Regions from separate parts of the Serratia sp. AR11 genome, predicted to be linked through region 2. Evidence: predicted binding sites of a transcription regulator. Region 2 holds the regulator's gene; the other holds the start of a gene.
What was found. The regulator PurR, encoded in region 2, represses purine synthesis genes. The targets are predictions, from matches to a motif close to CANGCAAACGTTTGCNTG.

Region 1: the regulator PurR is predicted to act here: its motif matches at 1,797-1,814, upstream of purM (phosphoribosylformylglycinamidine cyclo-ligase).

What each region holds. Positions count from the first base shown of each region.
Region 1 covers NZ_CM150739.1:4,003,609-4,010,834, reverse strand. The annotation lists gene purN (phosphoribosylglycinamide formyltransferase) at 37-675, opposite strand; gene purM (phosphoribosylformylglycinamidine cyclo-ligase) at 675-1,712, opposite strand; gene upp (uracil phosphoribosyltransferase) at 1,968-2,594, shown strand; gene uraA (uracil permease) at 2,657-3,949, shown strand; gene ACSOSI_RS18865 (GlsB/YeaQ/YmgE family stress response membrane protein) at 4,000-4,248, opposite strand; gene ACSOSI_RS18860 (hypothetical protein) at 4,278-4,793, opposite strand; gene hda (DnaA inactivator Hda) at 5,021-5,722, shown strand; gene arsC (arsenate reductase (glutaredoxin)) at 5,774-6,127, opposite strand; gene bepA (beta-barrel assembly-enhancing protease) at 6,148-7,226, opposite strand, start outside.
Region 2 covers NZ_CM150739.1:2,488,459-2,495,684, forward strand. The annotation lists gene punC (purine nucleoside transporter PunC) at 1-761, opposite strand, end outside; gene punR (DNA-binding transcriptional activator PunR) at 885-1,829, shown strand; gene purR (HTH-type transcriptional repressor PurR) at 1,826-2,851, opposite strand; gene cydH (cytochrome bd-I oxidase subunit CydH) at 3,175-3,264, shown strand; gene sodB (superoxide dismutase [Fe]) at 3,318-3,896, opposite strand; gene ACSOSI_RS11900 (C40 family peptidase) at 4,090-4,911, opposite strand; gene ACSOSI_RS11905 (Grx4 family monothiol glutaredoxin) at 5,326-5,673, shown strand; gene rnt (ribonuclease T) at 5,742-6,422, opposite strand; gene gloA (lactoylglutathione lyase) at 6,501-6,908, opposite strand.

The sequences.
Region 1 (7,226 bases), 1.5 Mb from region 2:
CTGAAAGCCAGGGTTTGAAGAAACTCAAGATGCATTTTAGTCCGCCGCATGCCCTTGTTCGGGCAGGCGCTTGCCATCGAGCCAGGCCGCGTCATCACGCATCGCCAACCGACCTTCGACAAACCAGTTCACCACCAGCGGGTAAATCAGGTGTTCCTGTGTTTGCACTCGCTCGACTACCTCATCCTCCTCGTCACCGGGGAAGATCGGCACCTTGGCTTGCAAAATCACTGGGCCGCCGTCGAGCTGTTCGGTCACGAAGTGCACCGAGGTGCCGTGTTCGCTGTCACCGTTGTCGATGGCTTGCCGGTGGGTGTGCAACCCAGGGTATTTTGGTAGCAGGGAAGGGTGAATGTTCAGCATGCGTCCGGCAAAGTGCTGCACGAACTGCGGGCTGAGAATACGCATATAACCCGCCAGCACCACCAAATCCGGTTGATACTGGTCAATGGCTTCTGCCAGCGCGACGTCAAACGCCGCACGGTCGGCATAGGCCTTGGCATCCAGCGCATGGGCGGCAATGTCTGCCGCTTGCGCACGTTGCAGGCCATAAGCCTGCGCCCGGTTGCTGAATACCGCCACAATTTCGGCGGCAATCCGGCCCTGCTGGCAGGCATCAATCAGCGCCTGGAGATTACTCCCCTGGCCGGAGACCAACACCACGATCTTTTTCATCAGTTGATGACCACTTGTTGTTCGTCAGAAGAAGCGGTCAGTTTACCGATCTTCCACGCTTTTTCACCGGCTGCGGTCAACAATGCGATGGCGGATTCAACCGATTCTTCCGGCAGAGCGATCACCATGCCCACGCCACAGTTAAAGGTGCGGTACATTTCGTGACGGCTGACGTTACCGGTTTGCTGCAGCCAGTTGAAGACGGCCGGCCACTGCCAGCTGGATTCGTCGATCACCGCCTGCATGCCTTCCGGCAGTACGCGTGGGATGTTTTCCCAGAAGCCGCCGCCGGTCAGGTGAGCGATAGCGTGCACGTCGATTTTTTCGATCAGCTCCAGCACGGATTTCACATAAATTTTGGTTGGTGCCAGCAGATGGTCAGCCAGTGGTTGGCCTTCCAGAACTGTAGTGGTTGGGTCGGTGTTGCTGACTTCCAGAATTTTGCGCACCAGCGAGTAGCCGTTGGAGTGCGGGCCGGAAGCGCCGAGGGCGATCAGGGCATCGCCGGACTGCACCTTGCTGCCGTCGATGATTTCGGATTTCTCGACCACGCCGACGCAAAAGCCGGCCACGTCGTAATCTTCGCCATGATACATGCCTGGCATTTCGGCGGTTTCACCGCCCACCAGCGCACAACCGGACTGCTTACAGCCCTCGGCGATACCGGTGATCACGCTGGCCGCGGTGTCCACGTCCAGCTTGCCGGTCGCGAAGTAATCCAGGAAGAACAGCGGCTCAGCGCCCTGTACCACCAAATCGTTCACACACATTGCAACCAGATCGATGCCGATGGTGTCGTGTCGTTTCAGGTCCATCGCCAGACGCAGCTTGGTGCCTACGCCGTCGGTACCGGAAACCAGTATCGGCTCGCGGTATTTCTGCGGCAACGCACACAGGGCGCCAAAACCGCCCAGACCACCCATGACTTCAGGGCGGCGGGTCTGTTTAACTACACCTTTGATGCGGTCTACCAATGCATTGCCAGCATCGATATCGACACCTGCGTCTTTATAGCTGAGAGAGGTTTTGTCGGTCACTGCGCGATCCCCACGACGGTTTGCGGTTTGAAAACTGTGCATCCGGCATTGATTCCGGACTAAGGCGCGGCAATTCTAACAGCGCAGGCAAACGTTTGCGAGTGGCTTGTGAACCAGCTCCGATTTTTCGTCATCTATACTGTTATTCAATCTTTTGTTGATCCCGATCGGGCTATTGTGGGTGGCGCAGTCGGCAAAAGGAGGTATAATCCGGCGATTTTTTTGGCCGTCAACCACCTTAATAGGAGAAAAATGATGAAGATCGTTGAGGTGAAACACCCGCTGGTGAAACACAAGCTTGGTCTGATGCGTGAAAATGACATCAGCACCAAACGCTTCCGTGAGCTGGCTTCGGAAGTGGGTAGTTTGCTGACCTATGAAGCGACCGCCGATCTGGAAACGGAGAAAGTGACCATCGATGGCTGGTGTGGTCCGGTTGAAATTGACCAGATTAAAGGGAAAAAAATTACCGTCGTACCTATCCTGCGTGCCGGTCTGGGCATGATGGAAGGAGTATTGGAAAACGTTCCTAGCGCGCGCATCAGCGTAGTGGGCGTTTACCGTGACGAAGAAACCCTGGAGCCGGTACCTTATTTCCAAAAGCTGGTTTCCAACATCGAAGAGCGTCTGGCGCTGGTGGTTGACCCGATGCTGGCGACCGGTGGCTCGATGATCGCCACTATCGATCTGCTGAAGAAAGCCGGCTGCAACAGCATCAAGGTGCTGGTACTGGTCGCGGCACCGGAAGGTATCGCTGCGCTGGAGAAAGCGCACCCGGACGTCGAACTCTACACCGCTTCTATCGATCAATGCCTGAATGACAAGGGCTACATCGTGCCGGGCCTGGGTGATGCGGGCGATAAGATATTTGGTACCAAATAAAAATTGAAGCCGACGATGAGTCGGCTTTTTTTTGACCGGAAAATAATTAGAGGAAAAACCCCATGACACGTCGCGTCATCGGCGTCAGTGAACGCCCGCCGCTACTGCAGACCATTCCGCTCAGCTTCCAGCATCTGTTCGCCATGTTTGGTGCAACCGTGCTGGTGCCAATCCTGTTCAAGATTAACCCGGCGACGGTGTTGCTGTTTAACGGCATCGGCACGCTGCTGTATCTGTTTATCTGCAAGGGCAAGATCCCAGCCTATCTCGGTTCCAGCTTTGCCTTTATCTCCCCGGTACTGTTGCTGCTGCCATTGGGTTATGAAGTGGCGTTGGGCGGGTTTATCATGTGTGGGGTGCTGTTCTGCCTGGTGGGGCTGCTGGTCAAAAAAGCCGGTACCGGCTGGCTGGACGTGATATTCCCGCCGGCGGCGATGGGGGCGATTGTCGCGGTTATAGGTCTGGAATTGGCGGGCGTGGCGGCCAATATGGCGGGCCTGCTGCCAGCCGACGGCGTCAGCGCGGATACCACGACCGTAACCATTTCCCTGGTGACGCTGGGCGTGACGATCCTCGGCTCAGTGCTGTTCCGCGGTTTTCTGGCAATTATCCCGATATTGATTGGCGTGCTGGTGGGCTATGCGCTGTCGTTCTTTATGGGCGTGGTGGATTTAACCCCGATCCGCGAAGCGCACTGGTTTGCACTGCCGACTTTCTACACGCCACGTTTTGAATGGTTTGCCATCTTTACCATCCTGCCCGCGGCGCTGGTGGTGATCGCCGAGCACGTCGGCCATCTGGTGGTGACGGCCAATATCGTGAAAAAAGACCTGCTGCGTGACCCTGGTTTGCACCGTTCCATGTTTGCCAACGGCATCTCGACGGTCATCTCCGGCTTCTTCGGATCAACGCCCAACACCACCTACGGTGAGAATATCGGCGTGATGGCCATCACCAAGGTTTACAGCACCTGGGTGATTGGTGGCGCGGCGGTTCTGGCGATCCTGCTATCCTGCGTTGGTAAGTTGGCGGCGGCCATTCAGGCGGTGCCAGTGCCGGTAATGGGCGGTGTATCTCTGCTGCTGTACGGGGTGATCGGCGCGTCCGGTATTCGCGTGCTGATTGAATCCAAGGTGGATTACAACAAGGCACAGAACCTGATCCTGACTTCGGTGATCCTGATTATCGGCGTCAGCGGGGCCAAGGTGCATATCGGAGCCGCCGAGCTGAAAGGTATGGCGTTGGCGACCATTGTTGGCATCGGTCTCAGCCTGCTGTTTAAGGTGATCAGCCTGTACCGCAAGGAAGAGGTCGTGCTCGAAGAGCCGGATGAAACCACCGAACAGAAAAAATGAATAAAAAACGGGCAGCCCATGAGCTGCCCGTTTTATTAATGTGCCAGGAATTAGCTGCGGATTTTACGGTAAACAAACAGCACCACGATGGCACCAATCACTGCCACCACGAAGCTGCCGAAGTTGAAACCGTCCACTCTGCCGTAGCCAAAGAAGGTGCTGATATAGCCCCCAACCACGGCGCCGACAATACCCAACACTATGGTCAGGATAAAACCGCCACCGTCTTTGCCCGGCATGATCCACTTGGCTAAAATACCGGCGATCAGGCCGAAGATGATCCAGGAAATAATTCCCATTGACTGCTCCTTTCTTTGATATCAACTAATTATTGTTGTGTCGCCGGCTGAGTACTGTTTGCTCCTGCAGCGTCGGCATCACTTTTTAATTCTTCTGCTTTATTCTCAGCGCTATTTTTAATCGCTTCGGTTTTCGCTTTCGCCTGTTCGGTCAGGTCGTTGGCACCATTAATGGCGTCGTTCTTAATGGCTTTGGCCTGATCGACCAACTGCTGGCTTTGTTTGCTGGCGTCGTCTTTGATGGCATCAGCCTTGGCTTTGGCATCATTGGTGATGGCATCCGCCTGCTTGCTGGCATCGTCTTTAATCGCCGAGGCCTTGTCTTTAAGCTGGTCCGCCTGAGTGGTAGCCTCTTTCTTGATGTCCTTGGCCACGGCTGCGGCTTTATCAGTCAGATCGTCCGCTTTTTTCTGGGCGGCGTCTTTCATTTGCTCTGCGCTGTCTTTGGCTTTTTCAAGATTGGCGTCGACCTTGGATGAGTCATCACAACCGGCAAGCACTAGCCCAATGAGTGAAGCCAAAAGCACTTTATTCCATACTTTCATCGTCTATATCCTTGTAGAAACCTTGTTTATGGTAACTGCGTTTCGCCTTTCTATACTAGGATAAGTCTTGGATAAAATACAAATTTTACCCATGCCCCCTTGGGGAACTTGGCTTTCCCAGGCGCCTTTGCTCACTATTACGGCATAAAATCCTGCCGGTTCAACAGAGCCAGCTTTCTGTGGTAGACTTACCGCGTTTTCCTGCCAGTTTTGGTTGAGGTGCTTTTCTGAATACGCCGGCACAGCTTTCACTGCCACTTTATCTTCCCGATGATGAAACTTTTGCCAGTTTTTATCCGGGGGAGAACCCATCCCTATTGAGCGCGATCCAGTCTGCCGTTCGTCAGGAACATGGCAGCTATATCTATTTCTGGTCACGCGAGGGCGGTGGGCGCAGCCACCTGTTGCATGCGTCCTGCGCGGAGCTTTCGCTGCGTGGCGAGGCCGTAGGCTATGTGCCACTGGATAAGCGAGCCTATTTCGTGCCTGAAGTATTGGATGGCATGGAGCAGCTGGCCCTGGTGTGTATCGATAATATCGAATGCATTGCCGGTGACGAAGAGTGGGAAATGGCCATCTTCAATCTCTACAACCGCATTCTGGAAACCGGCCGTACGCGCCTGTTTATTACCGGCGATCGCCCGCCACGCCAATTGAATCTCCATTTGCCCGATCTGGCTTCACGCCTGGACTGGGGGCAAATCTACAAGTTACAGCCGCTTTCGGATGAAGAGAAACTGCTGGCGCTGCAACTGCGTGGCAAACTGCGCGGTTTTGAATTACCGGAGGACGTGGGGCGTTTCCTGCTCAAACGCCTGGATCGCGAAATGCGCACGTTGTTTATGACGCTGGATCAACTCGATCACGCCTCTATCACCGCCCAGCGCAAGCTGACCATCCCGTTTGTAAAAGAGATCCTGGGGCTATAACAGCTTCACTTCGAAAATTTTGGGCACCATAATCAGTGCCTACTATCACGTTTACAGAATTTCCAGCACCTGCTCCGGCGGTCGGCCGATACGCGCCTTGTTGCCGTTAACCACAATAGGGCGTTCGATCAGCTTCGGATTCGCCACCATGGCCGCTAACAACTGGGCTTCGCTCAGGCTTTCATCCGCCAGTTTCAATTCCTTGTACAGATCTTCTTTTTTGCGCATCAGCTCGCGTGCCGAGGTGAAACCCAGTTCCTTCAACAGTTTTTTCAACTGATCCAGTGACGGCGGCGTCTCCAGGTACAGCACCACTTCAGGGGTTACGCCATGCTGTTCCAGCAGCGCCAGGGTTTCGCGGCTCTTGGAGCAGCGCGGGTTGTGGTAAATAGTGACGTTTTTCAATTAACTCATCCTTTTCAAAATCAGCTGCGCTGGTACTGGCGGAAACGCTCCTGCAATTGGCGCAACTGGTCGATGCGCGCATCATAGCGCGCCTGTTTCAGACTGCCGAGTTTTTGCAATGAACTGGCATTGCTGAGCAGGCCTATGGCCTGATCGAGACGGCCGGTTAGCGCCAGGCTTTCAGCGCGGGCGGAAAGTTCTTCATCGCGCAATCCCTGCGCGGCGCTGGCCTGGGCCAGCAGATCCCAGGCATTGGGATCGTCAGGGTGGGCGAAGGTATAACGGTTAAGAATTTTGGATGCCTGAGCCGGCTGGTTGCCTTCAACATAGGCGTTAGCCAGGTTGAGCTGCAGCACCGGATTGTTGCTTTGGGCCGCATTGGCGGCCTGCAGACGTGCGATGGCCTGCGGCGCACGTTTCTGACCGAGGTCGATGTCGGTCATCAGGTCGAGCAGCCAGACGTTTTTTGGATCTTGCGTCAGAAGTGGCTGAATGATGTTACGGGCGTCGTCATATTTCTTCGCCTCATAGAACAAAATGGCGCGGCCATACTTGGCGGCGGCCTGCTCACGGATATTGCCTTTGCTGTAGGTATCGAGCAGTTCTTCGCGCAGCCCGTAACCTTCGGAGCTGTACATCCCCAGAGAACGCACTTTGGCCATCAGGTAATCCTGGGTGGACTGCACCAGATGCTTGGGCATCTGGTTGGCGCGGTTGCGTGCGTCAGACAGGCGGCTGTCAGGTAATGGGTGGGTCAGCAGCATTTCCGGCGGTTTAGACGCGTAGCGCGACTGGTCAGACAGTTTTTGCAAGAAGTCAGGCATGGCTTCCGGATCAAATCCGGCACGTTGCAATACCTGAATGCCGATGCGGTCGGCTTCCTGTTCGTTCGACTGGGTAAAACTGATCATGCCCTGTTGGGTACCGGCCAGGGTACCGCTGAGCGCCGCCATGCCCATGGTAGGGTTGGCCATCGCCAGCAGGATTGAACCGAGGGCACCGACCCAGGTCAGCGGGGCATTGCGTTGCTGGTCTTCCATCGCCCGCGCCAGGTGGCGTTGGGTCACGTGCGAGATTTCATGCGCCAGCACCGAAGCCA
Region 2 (7,226 bases):
AGGAAGGCCAGGGTCTGCGGCACATAGCTCAGGCCGATATCATTTGGGCTGTACCCCATATCGCCAAGAATAAAGGGTGAACCGGTCAGCCAGGCGAAGAAGCCGGCTGAGCAGGCGGCAAAGATGGTAACGCTGCCGCTGAACACCGGGGATTTAAGCAGTTGCCAGAAGGTCAGGCTGTTTTTCTTTTCTGCGGAAGGCAAGGGTTTAGCGTTTTCTTTCAACAGCAGAGTCGGCAGCAGGAGAATGACGGTAATGCCCAGCAGCACGGCAAAAATGGCACGCCAGCCCATGTGGTTCAACAGCCAGGCACCGACCAACGGCGCCAGCGCTGGTGAAAGTGCCACCAACGGCATAATGGTAGCGAAGACCCGGTTGGCCTTGCCTTCACGGTAGCGGTCAATCACCAGTGCCTGCCAGGTAACGGCGGCGGAACAGACGCCAATGGCCTGGATGAAACGCAGTGACCACAGTTGAACGGCATTTTGTACCCACAGCATGCCAAGGCAACCCAGGGCAAACAGCGCCAGGCCAATCAGCAACACCGGTTTACGGCCGAGGCGGTCGGAAAGTGGCCCCCAGAGCAATTGAGCAAAGGCGAAGCCGGCCAGGAAGATACTCAGGCTGGCGCTGATCGCCCCGGCGGAAATTTGCAGGTCTTGCTGCATTATGCCAAAGGCGGGCAGGTACATGTCGGTGGCCAGGTAACCCAGCATACTCAGGCCGGCAAGATAGAACATAAAACCAAAGGAATTTCGCATGGTATTTCTCATTAATATTTTATTGTCGCAGGTTTTTAGCGCCGGCAAGTGTATCCGGCTGGATCTCTGCTTGTGAAACGGTAATATTTGCGAGGTGCTGTTAAAAAAATTGAAGGCAAGGTTATGTGGTCTGAATATTCTCTCGATGTGGTAGATGCGGTCGCCCGCACCGGCAGCTTCAGCGCAGCGGCGCATGAGCTGCACCGAGTGCCCTCGGCGGTCAGTTATACCGTGCGGCAATTGGAACAATGGCTGGCGGTTCCGCTGTTTGAACGGCGTCATCGTGACGTGGAACTGACCCCGGCCGGCGTGGTGTTTGTGCAGGAGGCACGCAGTGTCATCAAAAAAATGCTCGACACCCGCCGCCAGTGTCAGCAGGTGGCTAACGGTTGGCGTGGCCAACTGAAAATTGCGGTAGACATCATTGTTAAACCCCAGCGCTGCCGCCAACTGGTACTGGACTTCTATCGCCATTTCCCCGACGTAGAACTGATGGTTCAACCTGAGGTGTTTAACGGCGTCTGGGATGCGCTGGTGGACGGGCGTGCTGATATGGCGATTGGGGCGACGCGTGCGGTGCCGGTCGGCGGCGGGTTTGCCTTTCGCGATATGGGCGACATGCGCTGGCTGTGCGTGGTTAGTCCGCAGCATCCGCTGGCGATGATGGATGGCCTGTTGAAAGATGAGCAACTGCGGCCTTTCCCGTCGCTGTGTCTGGAAGATACCTCGCGCAACCTGCCCAAGCGGGTCACCTGGACACTGGACAACCAACGGCGGCTGGTGGTGCCGGACTGGGCCTCGGCGCTGGATTGTCTGTGTGCCGGCCTGTGCGTTGGCATGATGCCGGCGCATCAGGCCTTGCCATTGGTGCAGCGTGGGGAACTGGTAGCGTTGCAGCTGCAGCAGCCGTTTCCGGCCAGCCCCTGTTGTCTGACCTGGCAGCAGAATACGCCATCACCGGCGATGGCCTGGCTGTTGGATTACCTGGGGGACAGTGAAACGCTGAATCAGGAATGGCTAAGCGAAGTGGTGCCGGAAACCACAGCGGCCTCCGGCATTAGCAATTAGCGGCGGTAATCGATGAATGGGCCGTCAGCGACCGAACGACGCTCAATCAGTTTCGGATGCACTTCAATCACCTGCGACTCTTCACGCTTGCTGATAATACGGTCCAGCAACATGGTGAACGCCATTTCACCCAAACGCTCTTTGGGTTGATGAATGGTGGTCAGTGCCGGGGTGAAATAGCGGGCGTTACGCACGTTATCGTAGCCAATCACCGAAATGTCTTGTGGCACCCGCAGCCCAAGTTCGTCGGCGGCGCAGATCGCGCCCATCGCCATGATGTCGCCGCCGCAGAATACCGCGGTCGGGCGATGTTTTTGCGACAGGATCTGGTGCATGGCCTTGTAGCCGGATTCCGGCTCAAAGTCACCCTGAACAATCCACTCGTCACGTACTTCAATATTGGCTTCTTCCATGGCTTTTAAAAAGCCCTGATGGCGGCCGCCACCGGTATTGCGCGACAGTTGGCCTGGAATGGCTCCGATATCGCGGTGACCGCGTTCAATCAGATACCGCCCGGCCAGATAGCCGCCTGCGAAGGCGTTATCAATGATGCTATCGGTAAAATCACCGCGGGCCGCGCCCCAGTCCATCACGACCATTGGGATGTTGCGGTAGTCTTCCAGCATGCCGAGCAATTGGTCTGGATATTCCGAACACATCACCAGCAGGCCATCGACACGCTTTTGCGCCAGCATCGCCAGATAGGCCCGCTGTTTGTCCAGATTGTTGTGCGAGTTACATAAAATCAGCGTATAGCCTTTGCTGTAGCAGCTGTTTTCTACCGCCTCGATCACTTCGGCAAAGTAGGGGGCTTCGCTGGAGGTGGCCAGCAGGCCAATCGATTTGGTGTGATTGACCTTCAGGCTGCGCGCTACGGCGCTGGGTGAGTAATGCAGCTCTTTAATCGCAGCGCCAACGGCCGCTTTTGTCTCTTCGGCGACGAAACGAGTCTTATTGATGACGTGCGAAACGGTGGTGGTGGAAACGCCAGCGCGTTTGGCCACATCTTTAATCGTTGCCATGTAAAGAATGACTCCTGAACTCACATGTTGCAGTATGTAAGTGTGATGTTAATCGTTTGCCTGCGTAGATCCTTCTCCAAAGAAGCGAAAACTGAGTTTTTAGTGTGTTGAAGTCGTCAGCGCTTGATCAGGAGGGGCATTTTGCCGGTACACAGTTGTGAACTGCGAATTTTGTCCCATATTGAGCCAAAGTGGAAGAGGTAATCGGTATAATAAACCGGGAAATGATAACAAGATTTTATTGTTCAACTGTGTGAAAATGGTTTGACGCATTAATTGTGTGCCTTTTACCCTTGGGAAACCCAATCTGAAAAGGAGTTGTAATGGATACCGATCTGAAAATGTCACTGTTCACCACCGTTTGTGCACTGGCCGTGATTATTGCTTTCAGCTTCACCGCTGCTTTGAACTGATCCCCTCAAGTAAAACAGGCGCAGCCCGCTGCGCCTGATTGTTTTTCCCCGCGTTACGCCAGGTTCTTTTCCACAAATGCCCAGTTAACCAGTGCCCAGAAGTTTTCCAGGTAGGCAGGTCGTGCGTTGCGGTAATCGATGTAATAGGCGTGTTCCCAAACGTCGACGGTCAGCAGCGGTTTATCATCACCGGTTAGCGGTGTCGCTGCGTTCGAGGTGTTAACAATCGCCAGCGAACCCTCCGGTTTTTTCACCAACCAGGTCCAGCCTGCGCCAAAGTTTTTCACTGCGGCGTCGCTGAATTGCTGTTTAAATTCGGCGAAAGAACCAAATGCCTGATTAATCGCCACGGCCAGTTTACCTTCAGGCTCACCGCCGCCCTGTGGCGACAGACAGTGCCAATAGAAAGTGTGGTTCCATACCTGGGCCGCATTGTTGAAGATGCCGCCGTCAGAGGCCTTAACGATCTCTTCGAGGGACAACCCTTCAAACTTGCTGCCTTTCAGCAGATTGTTCAGGTTCACCACGTAGGCGTTGTGATGCTTGCCATAATGGTATTCCAGAGTTTCTGCGGAAATGTGCGGTTCGAGGGCGTTTTTTTCATAAGGTAATGCAGGAAGTTCGAACGACATTGCTTTCTCCTTGTACAGTGCCAGTCCACCGTCGTAACAACGGGCATGAGATTGGCCTGTTTTTATTGTGGGTATTTAGCTTAGCAATTTTCGCGATGAATTACAGGGGGAACGGGCAAGGGATTGGCTATGACTACGAGGTTTGGGGAAATGATCAGGGGAGAGCGGCTGACAGCGCCAGCCGCAAGGGTGCTTATCGAATGGTTTTTGGCGTGACTACCCGGCGTGCGCCGATGTAGTGGTTTTGCCAGTAGTCGTTATCGAGCTGGCTGATGCGGATTTCTTCACCGGTACGCGGGGACTGAATGAATTTGCCGTTACCCAAATAAACCCCAACATGGTCGGCCACGCCGCGGTTGTTAATGCGGAAGAACACCAGATCGCCGCTTTCCAGCTCACTCTTCTTGATCGGCGCTGCGTCACGCAGGTGATACATCTCGTTGGCGGTACGCGGCATTTTAATTTTAACGATGTCTTTATAGGCGTAATAAATCAGACCGCTACAGTCAAAGCCGGTTCTTGGCGAGGAGCCACCCCAGCGATAAGGTTTACCCATTTGATCCATCAGCTTGGCCATCGCGGTTTGCTTGGCATGCTGGTAGCGTTTTTTGTGCGCAGGGCTGAGCTTCAATGGTTTTTCGTCAGCCACCAATTTGGCGGTTGCCATACCGGTTTCACGATGGCGCCCATAGCCTTTTTTATAGCCCTTCTTCGGCGGGGTCACTTTAATTTTGGCTATTTTATGAGTTTTGTTTTTCGATTTTGCGCTAACGATCTTTTTAGCGGTTTTTTCTGTTTTGGCTTTGGAGACCTTGGCGGTTTTCTGCGGAGTAGTGACTTTTACTTTTTTGCTGCTGGCCTTAACCGCTTTCTTTTTCTTGCGGTCATCCGGCCGGGCTTCGTTTACGTGGCTCTTGCGCTGCTCAGCGGCAACACGTGCCTGTGGCGCTGCATGCGCCAGATTAAAGAATAGCTGTGTAAACAACAGCACAAAAAGCGTAAGAATTAAACGCATGTCGACGTTACCAACCTTGGCCCCGGAACAGATATCGAATGAGTGACAGTATTCCCGAATTTCGCCATATAAAACAGCGAAGAACTCATAAATGATAATCCATATTGTGAGAAAACGTTAATAGCATTTTTTTTGCCGAAAAATCAAACTGTTGATGTATAAAAAACCAACAATGACCGCCAGGGAATTTATTAATGTGCACTTTTTGACAGGAAATATATTAGTGAAATGGCCGGATTAAAAATGTTATTCTGAGCATATGTTTTGACCGGAAAGGCCCTGCCGGTGAGACGCGACTGACAACGGGGGAATGCCCTTGCAAAAGATGGCGTTTTCTTGCAACTGTTCCAGCCGCTACAATAGCCAGTGTGATGCATGTTGTAGCCATGAGATTTGGCTTGAGGAAGCAATATAATGACGACGACGATTGAAAAAATTCAGCACCAGATCACTGAGAACCCAATTCTGCTGTACATGAAAGGTTCACCGAAATTGCCAAACTGCGGTTTCTCGGCGCAAGCCGTGCAGGCACTGTCTGCCTGTGGCGAACGCTTTGCTTACGTTGATATTCTGCAGAACCCGGACATCCGTTCCGAGTTGCCGAAATACGCCAACTGGCCGACCTTCCCGCAGCTGTGGGTAGACGGTGAGCTGGTAGGCGGCTGTGATATCATCATGGAAATGTATCAGCGCGGCGAATTGCAGCAGCTGATCAAAGAAACGGCAGAGAAGTACAAACAGCAGGAAGACCAGCAGCCATAATCGGCTCGGTTTTATTGTTGGAAGTCATCGGGCGGTGCCAGCTAATACTGGGCCGCCCGATTTTTTTCTTAGTCGGTATTCGTGACCGCCAGCGGCCAACCGCCAAGGCGTTTCCAGCGGTTAACCAGCTCGCAGAACAGCTGAGCAGTTTGCTCGGTATCATACAGCGCTGAATGGGCCTGGGCACTATCGAAGGGAATATCGGCGGCAATGCAGGCTTTGGCCAGTACCGTTTGTCCCAACACCAGTCCGCTTAACGCCGCGGTGTCAAAGGTGGCGAAAGGATGGAAAGGATTGCGTTTCAGGCTGGCACGCTCGGCGGCAGCCATCAGGAAACTGTGATCAAAATTGGCGTTATGCGCCACAATTATCGCCCGGTTACAACCGCGATCCTTAATGCCCTTGCGCACCGCTTTAAAAATAGCGTGCAGTGCATCGTATTCACTGACCGCACCGCGCAGGGGATTACTCGGATCTATGCCGTTAAAAGCCAGCGCTTCGGGTTGCAGGTTGGCACCTTCAAAAGGCTCCACGTGAAAATGCAGGGTTTCGTCCTGCTGCAACCAGCCGTCTTCATCCATTTTTAACGTAACGGCGGCAATCTCCAGCAGCGCGTCAGTTTTGGCATTAAATCCGGCAGTTTCTATATCTATTACTACGGGGTAAAACCCACGAAAACGGCCACTCAGGGCGTTAAGATCACTTTTTTCGGCCATCAGTTTCTTATCTTCATCGAATGCAGCGCGCATTATGGCAAATTTTGCGCCCGGTTGCAGGCGGTAATCACGCGGGAAAAACAAGGGCGCAGTAAGCGCCCCTGGTTGACCTTAGTGGCCGAGGCCGTGGCCGGCGTGTTTGTTTTCGATCAGTTCGATTTTATAACCGTCCGGATCTTCAACAAAGGCGATAACCGTGGTGCCGCCCTTGACCGGGCCGGCTTCGCGAGTGACCTTGCCGCCGGCATTACGAATGCTGTCACAGGTTGCGGCGACATCATCCACACCCAGTGCCAGGTGGCCGAATGCGGTGCCCATTTCGTAGCTGTCGGTGCCCCAGTTATAGGTCAGTTCAATCACCGCACCTTCGCTTTCATCGGTATAGCCTACAAACGCCAGTGAGTACTTGTATTCCGGGTTCTCGCTGGTACGCAGCAAGCGCATGCCTAATACCTTGGTATAGAAGTCGATGGAGCGTTGCAGGTCACCGACGCGGATCATGGTATGGAGTAAGCGCATAATTCCTCTGATTGGATGTGCCGTTGCCAATGGCGGATGGATTGAAGCAAATCCAGTATAGCGTTGCCGCATAAGGGATTTCAATGTATGCCACGGCAGGGAGCATTACTACATCAGTGACGTTGTCACTCATCAGTTCGGCAGGGTAACACAACCGCACACTTTGTCGCCGTGTGGCGGGTGGAAATAGGTACTATAACCACTGCAAGGGATGGCGCGTCACGATAACGTTGTTGCGTCCGGATTGGGCGGGATTAATTTATAAATTTGGATCTGGTTAATATGACTTTTTTCAGTACGAGAACATCGCGTTTGCCG